One region of the Exiguobacterium sp. UBA3968 genome, then DNA from elsewhere that is predicted to be linked to it. Evidence: riboswitches for the same ligand, from Rfam matches in the RefSeq annotation. Region 1 holds a riboswitch; each other region holds the start of a gene.

Region 1 (5,094 bases):
TTTTTATTCGTTTATCTGTTTGATGCCACGAAGACAGTCTTTGCGTTGCAGATCACTGACACGTTTTATCCGGTCGCCCTCGCCGTGCTCATCGGTCACTTGTTTCCGTTGTTTCACCCACGACGCGGCGGTAAAGGGTACGCTGTATTTTCCGGAATCGTCTTCGCTATCACGCCATGGGCATATCTTGCCGGATTAGGTATACTCGGTTTGTCTTATCTCGTAACGAAAGATAGTGTCAAAGCGGGACTTATTCCGGTCGTTTTACTTCCGTTACTACCCGTCTTCTTAGACGCAGGGTCAGTCAATATCTTGTGTACCGTTGCCGTAAGTCTACTTGTCCTGTGGGCTCATGATGCACTCCACAAGCCAGCCATTACATAAGGAGGACGTCTCCATGATCGACTTTTCCATTGCAACTGCGGACGACGCGGAAGCAATCCATGAATTGAACTACCTCACCTTTACAGAAGAGATTCCGCAACATCAACCGAACATCGAACGGAAACGAATTGACCGGTTTCATGATCAGAACACTTACTTGATCGGTAAGGAAGACGATCGACTCGTCGCGATGATCGCCATTCGAAAGCATCGTCCCTTTTCGCTTGAGGAAAAGGGCGTGACGCTAGAAGAGACACTGACGGACCCAGCGGAAATCCGCTTACTTAGCGTTCGTCCCGAATACCGCAATAGTCGTACGTTCATGCAATTGATGCGCTTTTTAATGGTCTACCTCGAGCGGGAGACGATTGATCATGTTTATATCAGTGGTACGACGCGGGAAGCAAAACTATACGCGCGGTTCGGCTTCACACCGATTGCAGCTACGCTTGGTAGTGGTGACGCCCAGTTTGTACCGATGTTGTTGTCGCGCGCAACATACGAACGATCCGTCATCGCGGATGTCTTACGTCCCCTGCATTTTCTAGCCGGTCCGGTCGAGGTTGCGCCGACGGTCCGTCAAGCGGCGCAACAAGCACCGCGTCCACACCGGACGGCCTCGATGCGGCAGCTCGATCAAGATTTACGTGGCCGAATGTGTCAGTTGCTGGATTTGCCACATGTCTCGATGGCCGTCGGCAGCGGTACGCTCGCCAATGATATTGTCGCGCAACAACTCACTGGACATGGATTGATCCTGAACGGCGGCGAGTTCGGTCAACGCTTGATTGATCACGCGGCACGTGCCGGCAAGTCCTTTGATGTCCATACGCTTCCCCCCGGTCACCCGATCGACTTGAAGCAACTCGCTCATCAATTGAGGCAAACGGCATACAACTGGATCTGGTTGACGCATTGTGAGACGTCAACGGGTGTTCTCTATGATCTTGATGCAGTAAAAGTGCTGTTAGATCAACGAACCGCACTCGTCGTCGATGCGATCAGCGCTGTTGGAACCGGACATTTCTCATACGATGGCTGCACTTTCGTCACGACTGTTTCCGGGAAAGCGATTGGTGGTTTACCGGGTCTTGCGTTCATTGGTCACGCAGATCGCGTCCTACCTTCTCTCTGTATTCCCCGTTATCTGGATTTAGGACTCTATGCGGAAGGGGTTGCCTTTTCCGGCTCGTCGAACCTGTTGCTTGCCTGTCAGGCAGCGCTTGATGCCCTCGATCTTAATCAAGCAGCAATCAAGATGACCTATCTCGAACAAGCCGTCCGCGCAACTGGATTCCAACTCCTCGCACAACAAGAAGCACAAGCGCCGGGAATACTGACGATCGTTCATCCGTCCGCAACTGATTTAGGCGACGCTCTGCGCATTCAGGGGTATCACGTCCAGTACGAAAGCGACTATCTCGTTTACAATCAGTGGCTGCAAATTTCGACGATGGGACAGACGACGATGCGGCAAATTGAACGCCTCGTTCGTGTTTTAGTTCGTGAAAATCAACGAATCATCATAAAGAATGAAAAAAACGAAAGACCTCTCAACCCCTGATTTCAAGCGGTTTGGAGGTCTTTCGACTTCAAAAAGATAAAAAAAGAGGTTTATGGATTTAAAACATAGGGGTATAAACTCATTAGCACCGCATCAAACCGGTGACTTACTCACACATGTTTCTCAATATCAGCGTAATGACCTGGGAGAGAAATGCAAAGTCACGAAAGCGTCAGATTCATGAGAGTCTGAAACCGATTGTCTTAGCATGATTCATATTGTTCAGGATTCGTCCTGCTCCTACATTCATTACCTTTTGAGGGCTATACCAAATTCAAGGGGGAAATGAACATGTCAGTTAATTTAACAGCCGAAAAACGCGAGGTACGTCCACGCTCACTCCGTAAACAATTGCGTCATGAAGGAAAAGCTCTTGGCGTCGTGTATGGTTACAAAGTGGAAAGTACACCAATCGCATTTGAAGAAAAAGAATTGCTTAAAATCGTCCGAGAAAACGGTGAAAACGTCTTGATTTCACTCAAACTCGACGGCAAAAATATTAACGTCTTGATCAATTGCCGTGATATGGATGTCTTCACACCAACAGTCGATCACGTTGAATTCATCGCCGTGAAAATGGATGAAGAAACAGAAGTCGAAGCAGACGTTGTACTCGTTGGCGAAGCAGCCGGTGCAAAAGTTGGTGGCTTCCTATCACAAACACTCTTTAAAGTAACAGTCGCCGCTACACCAGATAAATTACCAGAGAACGTCGAAGTCGACGTCACGAACCTCGAAATCGGCGATTCGATTTCTGTAGCCGATCTTCCAGAACAAAAAGATTTCCGCATCGTTACAGAAGGCGATATTCAAGTCGCAGCTGTCGTCGAATCGACACTCGAGCAGGATCTTGAAGAAATCGAGGAAGCAGAGGCACAAGCAGAAGCTGGCGAAGACAACGAAGCGGAAGCAACAGAAGCGTCTTCAGAAGAAACAGCTGAAGAGAACGAAGACAATAAATAAGTCGTTTAACGATACGCCCTTTGCGGCGTATCGTTTTTTTGTGTCTTGACAACAGACGCTGGATTGCCTAAAGTGAACAGCGTATCACCTATTACCATATCCACTAGGGGAGCCCAATTGGCTGAGACGATTCACTTCGGACCCTTCGAACCTGATCTAGTTCATACTAGCGTAGGAAAGTGGAGCGATCACATCCAATGACTCCTGCTGCGCGCAGTTTTTCTGAGGACCGCTCTCTTTTTTACGGAGGGCGGTCTTTTTTGGCGTCTCCCCCATTCAAAGGAGGACGTATCTAATGCAACACTGGAAAATGAAAGAAATCATGGTCATGATGATGCTCGCCGTCGCTTGCGGCGTCATCTATCTTGGTTGGTCAACACTCTGGTTGCCGATCTCAGCGATCTTCGGTCCTGTCGGTGCCAACTGGATGTTTGGCATTTGGATCATTGCGAGTCCGCTCGTCGCAGCAATCATTCAAAAGCCAGGTGCCGCTTTAATTGCGGAAGTCGTCGCGGCAGCCGTCGAACTGTTCACGGGAAGTCATTTTGGTTTATCCGCTCTTCTGATCGGAGTCTGCCAAGGACTTGGTGCGGAACTCGTCTTCGCGATGACGCGTTACCGTCGTTATGACACATGGACCTTGATGTTATCGGGTGTCGGAGCCGCGATTGGTAGCATCGTTTATAGTCTAATCGCGAACGGATTCGGTTACTACACAACGACGACGTTGCTTGCGACAACTGGCTTACAATTGATCAGCGGCGCATTACTCGGTGGCTTGCTTGCAGCCATTCTCGTCCGTCGCCTTGTTGCGACTGGTGTCTTGAACGGGTTTGCGGCAGGACGTACGAAACGAGAAATCGCATGATTACTGTCGACGACCTCAGCATCCGCTATCCCGGTCAGATGAAATCGGTGCTCAATCATGTATCGCTGACGATTGAGCAAGGGACGACCCTTCTGCTCGGACGAAGTGGGAGTGGCAAGACGACATTACTTCATGCCCTTGCCGGACTGACACCGGAAACGATTGAAGTCGAACAGACTGGTACCGTTACCCGGTCCGGTTCGGTCGGAATCTTGTTTCAAAATCCAGAAGAACAGTTCTGCATGGAGACGATCGGACGCGAAATCGCTTTTAGTTTAGAAAATCGCTCGATTCCGCGCGTGGAGATGGATGAACGAATTGAACGCTTACTCGCACTCGTCGGTCTCCCCCTCCCCTTCTCGACACCGATCGCGAGTCTATCCGGTGGAATGAAACAGCGTCTCGCGCTCGCAGCGGTCCTAGCACTTGAGCCGACGATCTTATTACTCGATGAACCAACGGCTCAGATTGATCCAATCGGACAACATGAGCTGATGGCGTTGATTTTTCGGATTCAAAAAGAACACGATTTAACGATCGTCTTGATCGAACACCAACTCGATGTCTGTTTGTCGTACGTCGACCAGGTCGTCTTGCTTGAGGACGGATCGATTACTGCGACAGCAGATCCACGGGATCTGTTCCCCCAGGATTACAAAGAGCTTCAAACGAAAGGTATTGCCGTTCCCTCTTTGTATCCGTATACGTTAGAGACATTACCCATAGATGGACCGCAAGCGGCGCGACTTCATGTGCCTTCCCCCGACGCTACAGCTGGTCGCTCTTTGTTACACGTCGCTGCATTATCGACGAAAGCACCATATCCGCTGACCGATGCGACATTTTCCCTGCAGACAGGAGAATGGGTGATGCTGCTTGGGGCAAATGGATCCGGGAAAAGTACATTGCTTGCGACACTCGGGCGGTTGCTTCCCAATCGTGGAACGTATCAGCTCCAGGGACGTCCGGTTCATCGTTACTCCCGGCGTCGCTTTTATGAGCACGTTGGCTATGTCTTTCAACAACCGGATCTGCAGTTTCTTAAGCTGACGGTCGAAGCGGAAATCGACTGGAGCCACCGGGCAGCGACGAACGTTAAGCGCGCGGCGTTGCTCGAACGGCTGGAACTGACATCTGTCAAACAGCAGTCACCACTTGCTCTTAGTACGGGGCAACAACGACGGCTCAGCGTCGCAACGATGCTCGGACAAACGAAAGACTTATTGTTGCTCGATGAACCGACCTTCGGACAAGATGGATTGACGACACGACGCTTAATGGAACAGTTACAGATGGAACAACAGAACGGTACGAC
Region 2 (5,094 bases), 600 kb from region 1:
AACGAACTTACCCGGCAATATGGCGTTAGGTGCGACCCGTAGTAGCGCGTATGCCAATGATGCCGGTCATATCATCGGTTCTGAACTGCATGCGCTTGGCATCAATGTCAACTTCGGTCCGGTTCTTGACGTCAACAGTAACCCTGGAAATCCCGTCATCGGTGTTCGCTCGTTCTCAAGTGACCCGGAGCTCGTCGGAACGCTCGGTTCCGCTTTGATGAAGGGTATTCAAACTGAAGGCGTCGCAGCGACCGCGAAACACTTCCCGGGTCACGGCGATACCGCGACCGATTCCCATTATGGCTTGCCGGTTGTCAACCGGTCCCTGGAGGAGCTGGAACAAGTCGAGCTCGTCCCGTTCAAGCGAGCCATCGCCGAAGACATCGATATGATCATGACAGGACACATCGGAATGCCGCAAATCGAGTCTGAAGTCGTCACGTCAAAAAACGGCACTTTCCCTTTACCTGCGACATTGTCGGATGACGTCATCACGGGCGTACTGCGCGAAAAACTCGGCTACGATGGCATCGTCATCACGGATGCTTTGAATATGCAGGCGATCGCCGACAATTTTACGGAATCAGAAGCCGTTCTGAAAACATTTGACGCCGGTGTCGACATCGCGCTCATGCCGACGATTCTTCGTTCCGAGCAGGATGTCACAAAACTCGACCAGATTTTTAAGGACGTGATTGCGGCAGTCAAAGACGGACGTCTGTCAGAGGAACGGATTGATCAATCGGTCGAGCGGATCCTGACGCTGAAGGCAGAACGCGGAATATGGAATGGCACGACGGATACGACATCCTTAGCAGATAAACTCGCGCAAGCGAACCAAATCGTCGGTAGTCCCGAACATAAAGCAAAAGAACGCGCGATGACGGAAGCCGCGGTCACACTCGTGAAAAATGATCAGCGGACGTTACCCTTCAAGCCGAAAAAGAATGCAAACGTTCTTGTGATCGCCCCTGCGACGGATCAAACGGACAGCATGAAAAAGACGATTGCTTCCCTGCCTAAGAACCGGAACTGGCACGTAACGACAGCGAATTACTCGGCTACTACGCTACCGCTCGACCAAAACCCGACACTACGGGCACAACTCGATGCAGCAGATTACATCATCGTCGGTTCAAACGTCAATACGAGTGCCAAACTACTGCCTACTGCACCAGAACAAGCGATTCCGGCTTCAATCTTCCGGTATGCGAAACAAACAGATATACCATCCGTCTTGCTTAGCCTCCGCAATCCATACGATGTCGCCGTTCAACCGGACGCACCGGCACACGTCCTCGTCTATGGTTTTAAAGGGGATCCGAACGGACCGGACTCCGAAGCAGGCAATCTGAAATCAGCGGGACCAAATCTTCCTGCCGGTATTCGAGCCATCTTCGGAACGCTCAAACCGCAAGGCACCTTACCAGTTGATGTGCCGGTCTTTCAGAACGGTATCTTTACCGATCAACTGCATCTCGAATTCGGTGACGGCTTTAAAAATTGGAAAAAATGAGAACATGATACACCAAAAGACCGAGACTCCTTTAAAGGATGCCTCGGTCTTTTAATAATTGATATGAAGATTCAGTTTCTGCTTTCGCACGCTCGTAGACACGATGAAGTGAATAAGTCAACGAAGCATAGAGGACGACGACCAGGACAGTTGCGATAGTTCTCCCCGTTGTAAAACCAAACTGAAGCAACACCTGAAAATTCTGAATCGTAGCATATGTGCCGTACACCGCCATCAATATGGGAATGATGTACCCAACAAATCTCACTTTCACTTTTCCGAGCACCTGTTGCACGACATATGCCGCGAGGATCACGAGTGCGATGACTATGATTTCCATTCCAATCCCTACTTTCACTAGATGGTATTCCTAATTCTACCATCTACTGGTTTAAGAAGATACCGGGCGAGCTGGAATCGTTTCGTAGACCGACGTGAACGTCTCTTCCGTCCACCCCATGTGCCAGAAGAGTAACTCATAGTAACAACTAGTCACGAAATGCCGTTTCATCCGCTCTCGTTCAGTCGGACTTGCTTGTTCCGCCAACGCATCAAGCCGTGCAATCTGTTCAAAGACGACCTTTTCGAACCATTCCGAACTATATGTGTCGATCCATTGCTGATAGATTTTTTCATCCGGTGTACACGTCAATAATTGTTGTCCAACTTCATAATACAACCAGTAACATGGCAAGATAGCAGCAATTGTCTCACCAAGCGTCCCTTCACTCGCATGATGCATGTGTGAGACGTAAGCATATGCCGTTGGTGCCGGTTCAAATGCTTCAAGGTCTGCTTCCGTGATACCGAGCGGCTCGAAAAATGATTGATGCAAGCTCAGTTCTGCCTCATATGTCGAAGTCGCGTGCTCGGCAAGTGTCGCGATCGTCGCAAAGTCATCTGCTTTTGACGCTGCCTTCGCTTGAATCTTCGCAAAGTGTTTTAAGTAATACGCATCCTGCATGACATAATGTCGAAATTTCGAGAGCGGTAACGTTCCCTCGCCGATTCCTTGAACGAATGGGTGCGTAAAACTACTGTCCCAATACGCTTGTGCTGCTTGTTTGATTTCTTGTGTGAATGTCATGATCTCATCCTCCTTGTTTTTATGAAACGAAAAAACACCACCCCGAAACACACGGGCATGGCGCAAGAAGAACAAGACTTGACGCCACTTCCCTCCGTAAGTACGAACTTAATCAGGTTCAAAGGGTCCGAACGTCTTCGTTCGTCTCAGTCGGCCTACCGACTCCCCTAGTGGTCATTATTCGATTCAAATCCACTATAGCATGCTGAAAATGGAAGTCAAGTTGTCCTCTTTTCGCTATACTATGGAGTGTCAGAAGGCGGATATCGTCTCCATCTACAGACCGATTCCGAACTTCTTTCGTTCTCGTACACTAATTTTAGTACCTGATACTATAATTCATTCTGTTACTTACAATTGGAGGATTTCATTATGCATACACCAACAAAAATCATGGCGTCAGCCGTTATCGCTTCTGCTTTATTACTTCCGACAGCCGCATCCGCCGAGCAGGTCGTCGATAAGACGATCGTCACTCTCGGTGAGTCACTCGGCGCAAAAGATAAGGCTTGGGTGCTTTCACGTCTCAATGCACCGGAAGGTATCACACCGATCATCGCAACCTCTGCAGACGAAGAAAAATACCTCGGGAAAAACATCCCCCAGTCACAAAAGGGCGGCAACATGTATTCATCCGCTAAGATCGAATTGACGGAAAAAGGTGACGGACTTTCCGTTGCGACGGAAAACATCACGTGGGTGACGAAGGATATGTATCTCAACGCTCTCGTCACGGCAGGTGTCAAAGATGCCGACATCACGATCACTTCTCCTTATAAAGTGACTGGAACATCGGCACTGACAGGAATCATGAAAGCCTATGATCAAACTTCGGCTGAGACCGGAATCAAGCTGAGTGACGAACGGAAAGATTTAGCACAGCAAGAATTATCGGTCACATCAGACGTCGGGAAGACAGTCGGGACAGATAAAGTCGCTGATTTGATGAATGAGATCAAGGCCGAAATCGCGAATCAAAAACCGGAAACAAAAGTCGAGATCGAAAACCTGATCGTCCAAGTCATTCAAAACAACAACATCCAACTGTCTGATGCACAGATGGATCGGTTGACGAATCTATTCAATCAAATGGAGCAAGCGAACATCAACTGGGGGCAAATCGAGAGTGGACTGAAAAATGCTGGTCAAGACATCCATGCGTTTGCAACGTCCGAGGAGACAAAAGGATTCTTCGCTAAATTATTTGATGGTCTGAGTGACTTCTTCAGCTCGATTGCTGGTGTGTTCAAATAATTCAGACTTCCGCAATTAACAAGATAATGGTAAACTGGTTGTATCTGAAACGAAAGGTGGTGTGAAATGATGGACTTTGCTGCGTGCAAACATTGGTTAATGGAACAATTGTATCTGTTGCGCGCGATTTTTCATGGAATGGCGTTCTAAGGCACCCGTCTGCCCTTTTTAGAACTTCATGATTGAAAAATACAGCAAAGCGCATCTTTCACACACTAGGGAGAGTGCTATTTGCGCTCTCCCTTTTTTTAATGCGCGCGAAAGGATCAACTTATTATGATGATTTGCGACATTCAACATCTGACAAAACAATTCGGAGGCGAAACGATTTTAACGGACGTTTCCCTCTTCTTAAACGAACACGATCGTGTCGGTCTGATTGGACGAAATGGGAGTGGTAAAACGACATTACTCCGCTTACTTGCTCGCCTTGACCAACCGGACGGTGGCGTCATCTATCAAAAGAACGGTTTGACGATTGGCTACTTGGAACAACTTCCCACTTATGCCGAGACAATGACCGGACTCGACGTCCTTTGGACGGCGTTTGAAGAGATCCTCGCAATCCGTTCTCGGATGCAACAGTTGGAGCTTTTGATGGCGACAGCGCCAGATGATCTGGATGCACTACTCGTTCGATATGCGGAAGCGACAAATGCATTCGAACAAAAAGATGGCTATCTACTCGACTCGAAGATCGAGCGCATGGTGAACGGATTACATTTACGTCCGTTACTCACTCGCCCTTTCCATCAGTTGAGCGGCGGTGAGCAAACGAAGATTTGCCTCGGTCGCATGTTGCTGATGGAACCACACCTCCTAATCCTTGATGAGCCGACGAACCATCTTGATTTAGCTGCCGTTGAATGGTTAGAACAATTCTTACGGGACTACACTGGAACTATCCTGCTCGTCTCTCACGACCGGGTCTTCTTAGACGCCGTCGTCACCTCGATCGTCGAGCTTGAAGATGGTGAACTGACCTCCTACCTAGGGAACTACAGCGCGTTCGTCGTCGAACGAGAACGTCGCTTGATGGAACAGTTCCACGCCTATCAGGAACAACAGAAAAAAATCAAGAAGATGAAGGAAGCGATTCGTCGACTACGGCAGTGGGCAAACGAAGCATCTCCACCGAGTGAGAAATTATTCCGTAAAGCAAAATCGATGGAGCGGGCACTCGAGCGAATCGAACGGATCAAACGACCGCAACTCGAAGCCAAAACCGCTGATGTCT
Region 3 (5,094 bases), 250 kb from region 1:
TCATTGATCCGGTCTCACAAGACGGACGACTGTATGATGTAAAACAATTCGTCGAAAAACCGGCACACGGGACAGCACCATCAAATCTTGCGATCATGGGACGTTATGTGCTGACACCGGATATCTTTGATTACCTTGCGAATCAAGGAGAAGGGGCAGGCGGCGAAATTCAATTGACGGATGCGATTGAACGCTTGAATGCGGATAGCCAAGTCTTTGCGTATGATTTCGAAGGCAACCGCTATGACGTCGGGGAGAAACTCGGCTTCGTCAAGACGACGATTGAGTATGCCTTGAAAGATGCAGAGATGCGTGACGAGCTGAAAGCTTTTATCAAGACACTAGACATTTAACATGATGGACCACTCTGACATGATTCAGAGTGGTTTTTTTGTAATTCATGAAACCAATCCGTCTAGTCAAAACGTAGAAAAAAAGAGAAGAGAGGTGCTACATATGTTAACGTGGCTCGGTGTGAAGGCTGATAAAAAAGCAGAATGACAATTTTTCACAGGTGTCGAAAAGAAAACAATCTTCCTGATCTTGCTTCTATCGCTTGTGATCTTGAAGGGTGTGAAGTGGGGAATGACAGCAATTATCCCAACGGCATTTTTCAGTGATCCGATCGTTTCCGTGTTACCAGGCGTGCTTGGCGTCCTAACAGCAGTCGTTTTCGTGCTTTTGGTAGAGCGCTCCCTACAGGATAAGTCGAGTGAAAAGTAAGAGATACACGAAGGACCACCTGAAGTTAGTCGATTCAGACTGAAGACAAAGTTCAATTTTTCTCAAATAGAGTGCGTATACTTTAAGACGAAAAAAATTAAATATAAACTGAAGAGAGAAGACGACATACTTACTATTTAATGGCCCCCATAAGATGATTACGCAAGATAAGCTTTATACATTGCAAATATTAATGATTCGGACTACTAGATCACGTAATTGATCAGAAATATCGAATCGCTCGTATATTAAGACATCATTAAAGAAAGAAAAAATGATAATTAGTATTGCCTAGTATAAGATATGACCGTAACAAAGTAATCCGAATCAGATAATAATCCTATTTTTACGCTCGATCTTTAAAGAAATACTATTAACGAAATCGCTTTCATCATCATTGACAGGTGTTCACAAGACTACTAAAGTAAAGGTAACTTAAATAGAATCACTAGGGGTGTTATTAAACTGAGATGAGTAGCTACTCAAACCCTTTGAACCTGAACTAGGTCGTACTAGCGTAGGAAAGTGTAAACTCTGATGAACAAGCGGAGACGATGATGTCGCTCTTTGCTATGTGTTTATTTAGACGTGCGCAACTTTCCTTTTGGAGAGTTGCGTTTTTTGTTTACTACTTCGCTATTTAAGTTGCAAAAATGGATGAGGGAGTGGACAAGAATGAGCAGAACAGTATTAGTGACAGGAAGTAGCCGAGGACTTGGGGCGACGATTGCAAGGGTCTTAGTGAACAATGGATTTAAAGTGGTGATTAATTACTATAAAAGCAAAGAGGCGGCAGAAAAGCTTGTGAGCGAACTAGGAGCAGAGAATGCACTTGCCTTGTATGCCGATGTTACGAAGCGGGAAGATGTTGAGAGCATGATGCAATCCGCAACAGCACATTACGGTCAAATCGATGTTGTCGTCAATAATGCATTAGTAGATTTTAAATTTGATCCGGTTGCTCAAAAATCGTTCATCGATTTAGAGTGGGAAGATTATCAAAAGCAAATGGATGGAACGCTAAAAGCTGCTTTTCACACCATCCAAAGTGTTTTACCACAATTTATGGAACGAAAGAGCGGTAGTATCATCAGCATTGGAACAAACCTCTATCAAAACCCCGTCGTTCCTTATCATGAATACACAACAGCAAAAGCAGGTCTGATTGGTTTCACACGTAACCTGGCCGCAGAACTAGGTCAATACGGTATAAACGTGAATGTCGTCTCCGGTGGGTTATTGAAAGTCACAGATGCGAGTGCTGTGACAACCCCTGAAGTATTTAATCTTATTGCCCAATCGACCCCGTTGAAAAAAGTGACGAGCCCAGAAGAAGTGGCTCAACTGGTTGCCTTTTTGGCATCAGAAGCAGCATCTGGGATTACCGGTCAAAACGTAACAGTCGATGGTGGGTTAACGATGAATTAAAGCGGGCGTTTTAAAAATTCTCAGCTTGTAAGAGAAGGGATTCGTGAACAGAAGATGACGAACAGAAATCAGTTAAATATCGGCGTTTTGTTATATGGATGTGGTCATCATCAAGCCGCATGGTTAATGCCTGATTCTGCAATTGAAGAAATCGGAGAGAGCCGCTATTATCAGCGTTTGTCTCAAATAGCGGAAGCTGGATGTTTAGATGCAGTATTTTTTGCGGATAATCAATCTTTTCCGGCTACCAATGCGACGGATTTACCTGCCTTTTGGTTGGATCCATTAATTAATCTAACGGCTATTTCTCAAGTGACGGATCATATAGGATTAGTCTCTACGATATCGAGCACGTTCTCCAATCCGTATACAGTAGCAAGGCAACTTCTAAGCCTTGATCACGTAACGAAGGGGAGGGTAGGCTGGAACTTAGTGACCTCGATGACAGATTGGGAAGCACTAAACCACGGAATGTATGCACTTCCACCGAGGGAAGAGCGGTATAAAAAGGCGGACGAATTCGCTACATTGATGGAGAAGCTATTTTTATCATGGGATCAAGCGGCTTTTCTTGCGAATCGATCAGATAACCAATTGATTGATCCTGAACGTATACAAGTTATCGATCATTCTGAAGCCTATTTCAGCGTAAAAGGTCCTTTGTCTACGCCGCGTAGTCCCCAAGGAAAGCCAGTAGCGATGCAAGCGGGGGCTTCTGAAGAAGGGATTGCCCTTGCAGCCAAACATGCGGATGCCGTATATTCTGTGTCATGGAATTTTAGACAAGCCCATGCTTTTCGTGAAAAACTCCATAAGAAAATTACACAAACTGAATCACCAGATCGAAAGATTAAGATATACCCAGGCTTAGTAACGTATGTTGGTAAAACAAGAGAAGAGGCACTAGCCAAAAAAGCCGAACTAGATGAAAAATTACCGGTTGAAAATGCGTTGAAACAATTGAGTTTCTTTCTGCAACAGGACTGCTCCACATGGGATCTCGAAGCAAAGATTCCGGCCTTACCATCGATCGAGGAATTTACCGGACCCATCGGACGCTACCGAACTATTCTAGAGATTATCGAAGATACGGATCCGACGTTCAAAGAACTATTAGGCTATTTAGCAGCAGGAGGAGGACACCTGACATTGATTGGTACTCCGGAAGAAATTGTGGATCAGTTGGAATTTTGGTTTAACGAGGGAGTAGCAGATGGCTTCAACTTGATGCCGCCGTCACTACCGTCAAGTTTAAAAGATTTTGTAGACATGATTGTTCCTGAATTACAAAAAAGAGGATTGTTTAAAGTGTCCTATCAAAGTACTACATTTAGAGAGCATCTAGGTTTAATCGATTAAATTAGATGGAAATTTTAGCTAAATTCCGAAAAGATTTTGAAGAAATCCTTGAAGACCCGAACACGAATCGGCGTGACTTTAGATTGACGAACTTGATGTCGGAAATGGATGGAACGATCCAAATCTCATTGCTTCAAAATCTCGAATGGGAAGCTCGGCATCCAGAAGAAATTGAATTATATCGCGAAATCTCACAGACACGAGTATTATGAAATTTTAAAAGATATAACCTCACTTCATAAATTGTTAAAAAGTTATATTTGTAGTATTTTAATTACATTTTTTAAATTTAAAATGGTATATTTATGGTAAGGAGGGGTTATTATGTTAAAAAGAGTTACGTTAGTATTTTTGATGATGTGCTCAGCTATCACAATGTTATTTGTTGCTTCAAAGAATTCAGTAGGTGAGAGTACCATTTCCTTGGAAGAACCAGGAGTATTCAAAATTTCACTTATGATCATCGTCGGATTATTTTTGTTGCCGTTGATTTTATCTCTTTTCAGTAACAGTGTGATTAAAATGATAAATATCGCGTATCAATCAATTATAGTTTTGACATTCTTGGGATTAATTCCGATAGGTTTTATGATTCCTAATGGCATAACAACAATTCTCGTTTCAGTTCTTGGAACATTATTGAGCATCATGAGTATTGTTGTTTTAGTGATGGATAAAACATCAAGAAGTCCTCGGAATCGGAATGCGAGGACTTCGCATTATTGAGACTGTTATTTTGTTTGTGGAGGTTTTTCTTTGCAGAAGATGGGGTTTTGTTTCGTATTAGCAGCACTTACTAAGATGTGGTTATCCATTTACTTATCTGATTTTTATTTGCTTAAGGAGTTAGATGTGACTGGTAGCTCCGAAGGGGATGCCTTTGAGGCGATTCCAGATCTGGCTTGGAAGATAATTGCGGTAGAACTTGTTATCGGGATTGTTTTGATTGTACTAGACAGAAAAAAGAAAGTAGAAAAATGATATAAAAAAGCCATCATTTCTTATTCGGAATGATGGCTTCAGACTGAAGACAAAGGGTAATTTTTCTCTTAATGAACTGAGCCCCGTAAAATGGACACTTTAATAAAAAGACCACGTTTTCTATGCTGCGATCAGATGGTCCCGATATTGTTTCGGGGTCATCTTTTTTAGGTTCCATTGACCGCGTTCGTAGTTGTAATAGCTGATGTAGTTCCCGACCATCTCGCGGACCTCCTCGATTGACTCGCACGAACGGTTGGCGACATAGTCCTTCAAATGACCGAAGAACGATTCAATCGGTGCGTTGTCGAGACAGTTGCCCCGACGGGACATGGACTGGACCAGTCCGAGGTCGCCAATGAGTCGCTGGTAGCCCGGATGGGTGTAGTGGAAGCCTTGGTCCGAATGAATCATCGCCTGAAAGACGAGGTCCATGCGAAGGTCCGTGGATAGGTTGTATGCCACGATCTCGCGTGTGGCGACAGACAGATAGACGTTCTCGCCGGAGGCGATGGGGAGATAGGTGATATCGGTCACGAATACCTTCCCGGGCTCGCTCTGCCGGAATTCGCGGTTCAATCGGTTCGGCACGACGCGATGCTC
Region 4 (5,094 bases), on a different contig from region 1:
TCCGAGACGCGGCGTACCTACTTGTAGTTCCACTTCGCGCATGCCATCCGTGATGTAGTCGATTGGACCTGTGACGACAATGACGGACTTTTGTTTACGAGCGAATGCACGAATGATTTCTCGATCCATGATCTCATCACTAGCAGCATCGACTCCTTTTGTTCGTCCATTCTCCCCAAGCAATGTCTTGATTTCTGAAGCATTTCCTTTAACGACCGTACATCCGAGTCTACTCAATTCTTTTGAAAAGGACGTACGCAATGATGTAGCTCCCGCTCCAACTGGATCAAGGATGATCGGAACGTTCAAGCGTCTCGCTTCGCTTGCGGCGAGTCGTTGAGCTGCTTGCATGTCTGCATCAATTGTTCCAATGTTCAAGACAAGAGCTTGCGCAAGTCGAACCATCTCTTCCACTTCGCGAATATCCTCCGCCATGACTGGAGATGCGCCAACGGCGAGTGTGACATTGGCGCAATCATTGATCGTGACTGTGTTCGTCAAATGATGAATGAGTGGTTTGTGTTTAAGAATGGTCGTAAACATGTGTATCCCTCCAAAGTGAATGAAAATGATGTGTCGGTCCAATCCCTTGTCCGAGAGCAAATCCATGACGAATCGCCTCTGTAACATACTTCTTGGCCTGACGTACACTGTCCGGTAAAGCTTCTCCAAGTGCCATCCGTGCCGCAATCGCTGCAGATAAGGTACAGCCTGTTCCGTGAGTATGTTGATTATCTAACCGATCTGATGTGAAACGATATTCCTCTCGCCCGTCCCATAATAAATCCGTGGCAGCTCCCGGTAGATGTCCACCTTTTAGCAAGACGGCTCCAGTCTTCATAGCCAACTGATGCATCGCCAGTCGCATCTCCTCTAGATTAGTAACTGACTGCCCTGTTAAGCGCTCTGCTTCCGGTAAATTTGGTGTGACGAGTGTCGCAAGTGGCAGTAACTCCGCGATTAGTGCTTCCTCTGCCTCCGTCCGCAATAGGGCATGCCCGCCTTTTGCGACCATGACAGGGTCTAGTATGATCGGAACTGTCTGTTTGCGAAGATGTGTTGCAATGACGTGAATCGTTTGTGCATTCGAGACCATACCGATTTTGATAGCATCCACACGAATATCTGAAAAGATTGAAGCTAATTGGGCATCAACGATTTCCGATGATAACTCTTCTACTGCTTGAACGCCCAGTGTATTTTGAGCCGTTACCGCCGTCAAAACACTCATCCCATAAACGCCCAATGCCGAAAATGTCTTTAAATCTGCCTGAATTCCAGCTCCACCACCGGAGTCAGATCCCGCAATCGTCAATACATGTTTCATATTTTTCTCACCTTTCCATCGAGCAATGTAAGGGAGTTGTTACCGACAAAAAAAGCGTCGACCGCTGTAAAAAAGCAGTCGACGCTATACGAAATCGTTATCCAACCATTTCGGTATCCGTTCGGCTCAACTTTCCTACGCTGGTATTATCCAGTTCAGGTAATAGGGTCGAAAACAGATTGGTTTTCCTCTCAGCCGGATTCCTCCAGCTCCCCTAGTTGCTCAAGTATTCATTTCGCCTTAACTGTAGCATAGCGGCAAGAAAAAAACGAGCCGAAGCTCGTTTTGAATTATAGGTATGCTAATGGATTAACTGCATTCAGAGGAGAAGAGGCACTGTACTGATAGCCTCCGACATGTAGTTCGAAATGCAAGTGTGGTCCTGTTGAATTCCCAGTACTACCAAGTGTTCCAACTTGCTGACCTTGAGAAACTGTTTGTCCTGCATGAACAGATAATGAACTCATATGAGCGTAGACTGTCGTATAGACTTTCCCGTCAAGGAAGTGAGAAATCATGACGTGATTTCCATAAGGCCCACCACCTGAAGCTGTAATGACCGTTCCAGCTGCTGCTGCGACGATTGGTGAGCCGACCGAACCACTGAAATCGACACCATTATGGAACGTATAGCCGTTCGCACCGCTTGCTGGTCCAAACCCTTGTGATACGCCACCAGAAGATGGACGAACGAATTTCCCACCGCTCGAAACAACGGGTGGGGCAACTGAAGTAGGTGATTCTGAACTCTTACCTGCTTGTTTTGCTGCTTGAGCATTCGCTTTAGCGGCTTTTTCAGCTGCTGCTTTCTCGGCTGCTGCTCTTTCAGCCGCTACTTTAGCTGCTGCCTTCGCTGCCGCAATCGCACGTTCTTGAGCTTCAAGTGTGGCTTGTAGTTCTTTCGCGTCTAGAAGTTCTGTCGTAAACTTCGTCTTACCTTTTCGTAATTTTTTAAGCGTAGCACTGCGTTCTTTCATTTGAACTTTCAACGCTTTTTTTTGTTCGATTAATGTTTTCTTCTCTTCAACCTGCTCCGCCTTTTTTTCAACGAGCGCTTGTTTTGCTTCCGCTAGCTTTTGTTGGGTTGCGATGTAATCCGAAATCATTTTATCATCTTGCTCTGCGATTTTTTTCCCTGCCATGACACGACTAAATAAATCACCTAAATCCTTCGATCCAAAAATGACTTCTTCCCATTTGATTGAGTTTCCATCGTTTTCTTGGAAGACACGTAGACGATCACCGAGTAGTTCTTCTTGTTTTTTCAACATCTCTTCGTAGCGAACGATGTCTGCTTTTAATTCATCGATTCGCAAATTCAATTTCTCGATTTGTTTATTTTTTTCGGAAATCTGAAAAATCTTTTCGTTGATCGCTGCATCGATTCGATTGATTTGACGTTGTTCTTTCGAAATTTTCGACTCTTGTTTTTTAATTGCTTTTTCTAATTTACGTTGTTCTGCGGCATTTTCAGCCTTTTTTTCTTTGATCGTTGCTGCCGCAATTGGTTGTGTTCCTGTTATAAGTAATGCTCCTAAAACAATGGTAGAAATTAGTTTTTTTAGCATATATCGTTTTCCTCACTTATGTTTTTCATATTTTATTATAGTATTCAAGTTTCTCTCATATCTGAAATAGATTATAGCACCCTAATCGTTTCAAAAAAATTTCATTTACATTTCAAATGAAAACGTTTTTTTGTAATATAATCATTTATTTTTTGAAAATCGCAAAAAAAGAACCGCTGCATAAGCAACGATTCTTTACTGTTTAAAACATCGTCATTGGGTTCACTGAGCTAGCTGGACCAGTTGCACTATAGCTGTATCCACCGACGTGGATTTCAAAGTGTAAGTGTGGACCAGTTGAATTCCCAGTACTTCCACGTAAACCGATTTGTTCACCTTGACTGACGCGTTGACCTGCGTGAGCATTGAGTGCGCTCATATGAGCATACAATGTTGTGTACGTTTTACCGTTTAATTGGTGAGCAATCATGATGTGGTTTCCGTAAGGACCACCACCTGATGCTGTAATGACTGTTCCTGTTGCAGCTGCAACGATTGGAGTTCCAACCGGACCACCAAAGTCGATCCCGTTATGGAACGTATAACCGTTTTCTCCACCTGCTGAGCCATAGCCTTGCGTGACAGCCCCAACCGTTGGATGGATGAACAGACCACCGGATGATGGTGACGGTTTAGGTGTCGCAGGTGCTGACGGTGTTGGCGCAGCTGGTGCTGGCGCAGCTGGTGCTGGCGCAGGTGTAGATGCTTTTGGAGTCGATTGTTTCGTCGAACCAGAAGGTTTCGCTGCTTGCGACGCTTTCTCTTGTGCTGCCTGCTGAGCCGCTGCTTCTTTAGCTGCTTGTTGCTCAGCTTCTTTTTGAGCCGCTGCTTGAGCTGCTTCAGCTTCTGCTCGCGCTTTTGCTTCACGTGCTGCTTGAGCTTGACGCTCTTTTTCGATACGTGCTTCACGTTCACGTGCTGCCTTTTCAGCTGCAATCGCTTTTTCTTGAGCAATCAGAATTTGCTGGACTTCTTTTGCATCCATCAATTGTGTTTCAAATTTCTCTTTTTTCTTACGTAATTCTTTTAAGCGTTTGTTTCGCTCTTTTAATTGCGATTCAAGTTCTGCTTGTTGGCGTTTCAATTCTTGCTTTTCAACAACCAATTGTGCTTTCTTGTCTTTCACTTCTTGTTGTGCATCCGCTAATTGCTTTTGCGTATTTTGATAATCCGTGATCATTTTATCATCTTGCTTTGAAATCGATTTTCCGGCCATGACACGGCTAACGAGGTCACCGACGTTTTTTGCCCCAAAAATGACTTCTTCCCATTTAATCGAGTTCCCGTCATTTTCTTGCATGACACGAAGACGATCCCCAAGTAGTTTTTCTTGGCGTTTTAATTTCGCTTTATACTTTTCGATTTCTTTTCCAAGTTGAACGATTTCTCGTTCCGTCGCCTTAATTTGACGATCTTTCGTTTCGACAGCAAAGATCTTTTCATTCAAGGCTTCGTCTAATCGATTGACTTCTTGTTGCGTCTTAGAAATTTTTTGACCCTCCTGATTAACGGAAGACTCTAAGTTTTTTTGTTTTTTAGCATTGTCTTGTTGCTGTTGTTCGTTTTTAGCTTTCTGTTCACTTAAATCGTCAGCTGCTGCAAAATGGGGTGCTGATGAAAGAACTAGTGCGGAAACGATGAGCGACGCGAACGTTTTTTTCATGTAGTATTCCCTCTTTTTCTCTAGTAGTATGTCGATGAATTATATGGAATAACAGTTACGTTAAAATTAAATTCTATAATAGTTTTTCTTATTTATAGGAACGTTTTTGATTATAGCATTCATTCCTCTTCCATAATATTTCAGTGATATTTCATTTTAAATAAATTGTTCCTCTTCTATGTAATAGAAAATGATGGAAAACAGCTTCCCATTGCAACTTTAATTCATTTTTGGGAAACTGAAGCGAATGGAGGGAAACATCAGATGAAACTAGATCATACCGGCATCGCCGTTCGCGATATGCAAGAAGCAATCTCATTTTATACAAAAGTACTTGGTGGAACATTAACAAAAGAGTACTCAAACCCCGCACCTGGTGTCGCTTCCAACATCGCCGTCATCGAGTTCGATGATGCGCATATCGAGCTGTTGACACCAACTAGCCAGGATAGTCCAATCGCTCGTTTTTTAAAACAACGTGGAAAAGGAGTCCATCACATTGCCTACCGTGTTGATGATTTAGATCAAGCAATCGC

What was found. Region 1 has a riboswitch for thiamine pyrophosphate ahead of B3S86_RS06285 (ECF transporter S component). Riboswitches for the same ligand answer to the same signal wherever they lie in the genome.
Region 2: linked by a shared signal. The riboswitch ahead of tenA (thiaminase II) and the one ahead of B3S86_RS06285 (ECF transporter S component) in region 1 are both predicted to bind thiamine pyrophosphate.
Region 3: linked by a shared signal. The riboswitch ahead of B3S86_RS04905 (3-oxoacyl-ACP reductase) and the one ahead of B3S86_RS06285 (ECF transporter S component) in region 1 are both predicted to bind thiamine pyrophosphate.
Region 4: linked by a shared signal. The riboswitch ahead of thiD (bifunctional hydroxymethylpyrimidine kinase/phosphomethylpyrimidine kinase) and the one ahead of B3S86_RS06285 (ECF transporter S component) in region 1 are both predicted to bind thiamine pyrophosphate.

Annotation. Positions count from the first base shown of each region.
Region 1 covers NZ_DGCW01000005.1:875,974-881,067, forward strand. The annotation lists gene B3S86_RS06270 (glycerol-3-phosphate acyltransferase) at 1-384, shown strand, start outside; gene B3S86_RS06275 (GNAT family N-acetyltransferase) at 398-1,948, shown strand; gene B3S86_RS06280 (50S ribosomal protein L25/general stress protein Ctc) at 2,240-2,911, shown strand; TPP riboswitch at 3,007-3,106, shown strand; gene B3S86_RS06285 (ECF transporter S component) at 3,207-3,779, shown strand; gene B3S86_RS06290 (ABC transporter ATP-binding protein) at 3,776-5,094, shown strand, end outside.
Region 2 covers NZ_DGCW01000005.1:276,990-282,083, reverse strand. The annotation lists gene B3S86_RS03085 (glycoside hydrolase family 3 protein) at 1-1,516, shown strand, start outside; gene B3S86_RS03080 (hypothetical protein) at 1,548-1,856, opposite strand; gene tenA (thiaminase II) at 1,908-2,603, opposite strand; TPP riboswitch at 2,676-2,782, opposite strand; gene B3S86_RS03070 (DUF1002 domain-containing protein) at 2,976-3,857, shown strand; gene abc-f (ribosomal protection-like ABC-F family protein) at 4,134-5,094, shown strand, end outside.
Region 3 covers NZ_DGCW01000005.1:629,884-634,977, forward strand. The annotation lists gene galU (UTP--glucose-1-phosphate uridylyltransferase GalU) at 1-353, shown strand, start outside; gene B3S86_RS04900 (hypothetical protein) at 586-723, shown strand; TPP riboswitch at 1,164-1,264, shown strand; gene B3S86_RS04905 (3-oxoacyl-ACP reductase) at 1,399-2,151, shown strand; gene B3S86_RS04910 (LLM class flavin-dependent oxidoreductase) at 2,206-3,510, shown strand; gene B3S86_RS04915 (hypothetical protein) at 3,516-3,722, shown strand; gene B3S86_RS04920 (hypothetical protein) at 3,835-4,236, shown strand; gene B3S86_RS04925 (hypothetical protein) at 4,267-4,491, shown strand; one part of gene B3S86_RS04930 (IS3 family transposase) at 4,612-5,094, opposite strand, start outside.
Region 4 covers NZ_DGCW01000008.1:119,008-124,101, forward strand. The annotation lists gene thiM (hydroxyethylthiazole kinase) at 1-543, opposite strand, end outside; gene thiD (bifunctional hydroxymethylpyrimidine kinase/phosphomethylpyrimidine kinase) at 524-1,327, opposite strand; TPP riboswitch at 1,443-1,553, opposite strand; gene B3S86_RS14540 (murein hydrolase activator EnvC family protein) at 1,618-2,895, opposite strand; gene B3S86_RS14545 (murein hydrolase activator EnvC family protein) at 3,098-4,558, opposite strand; gene mce (methylmalonyl-CoA epimerase) at 4,823-5,094, shown strand, end outside.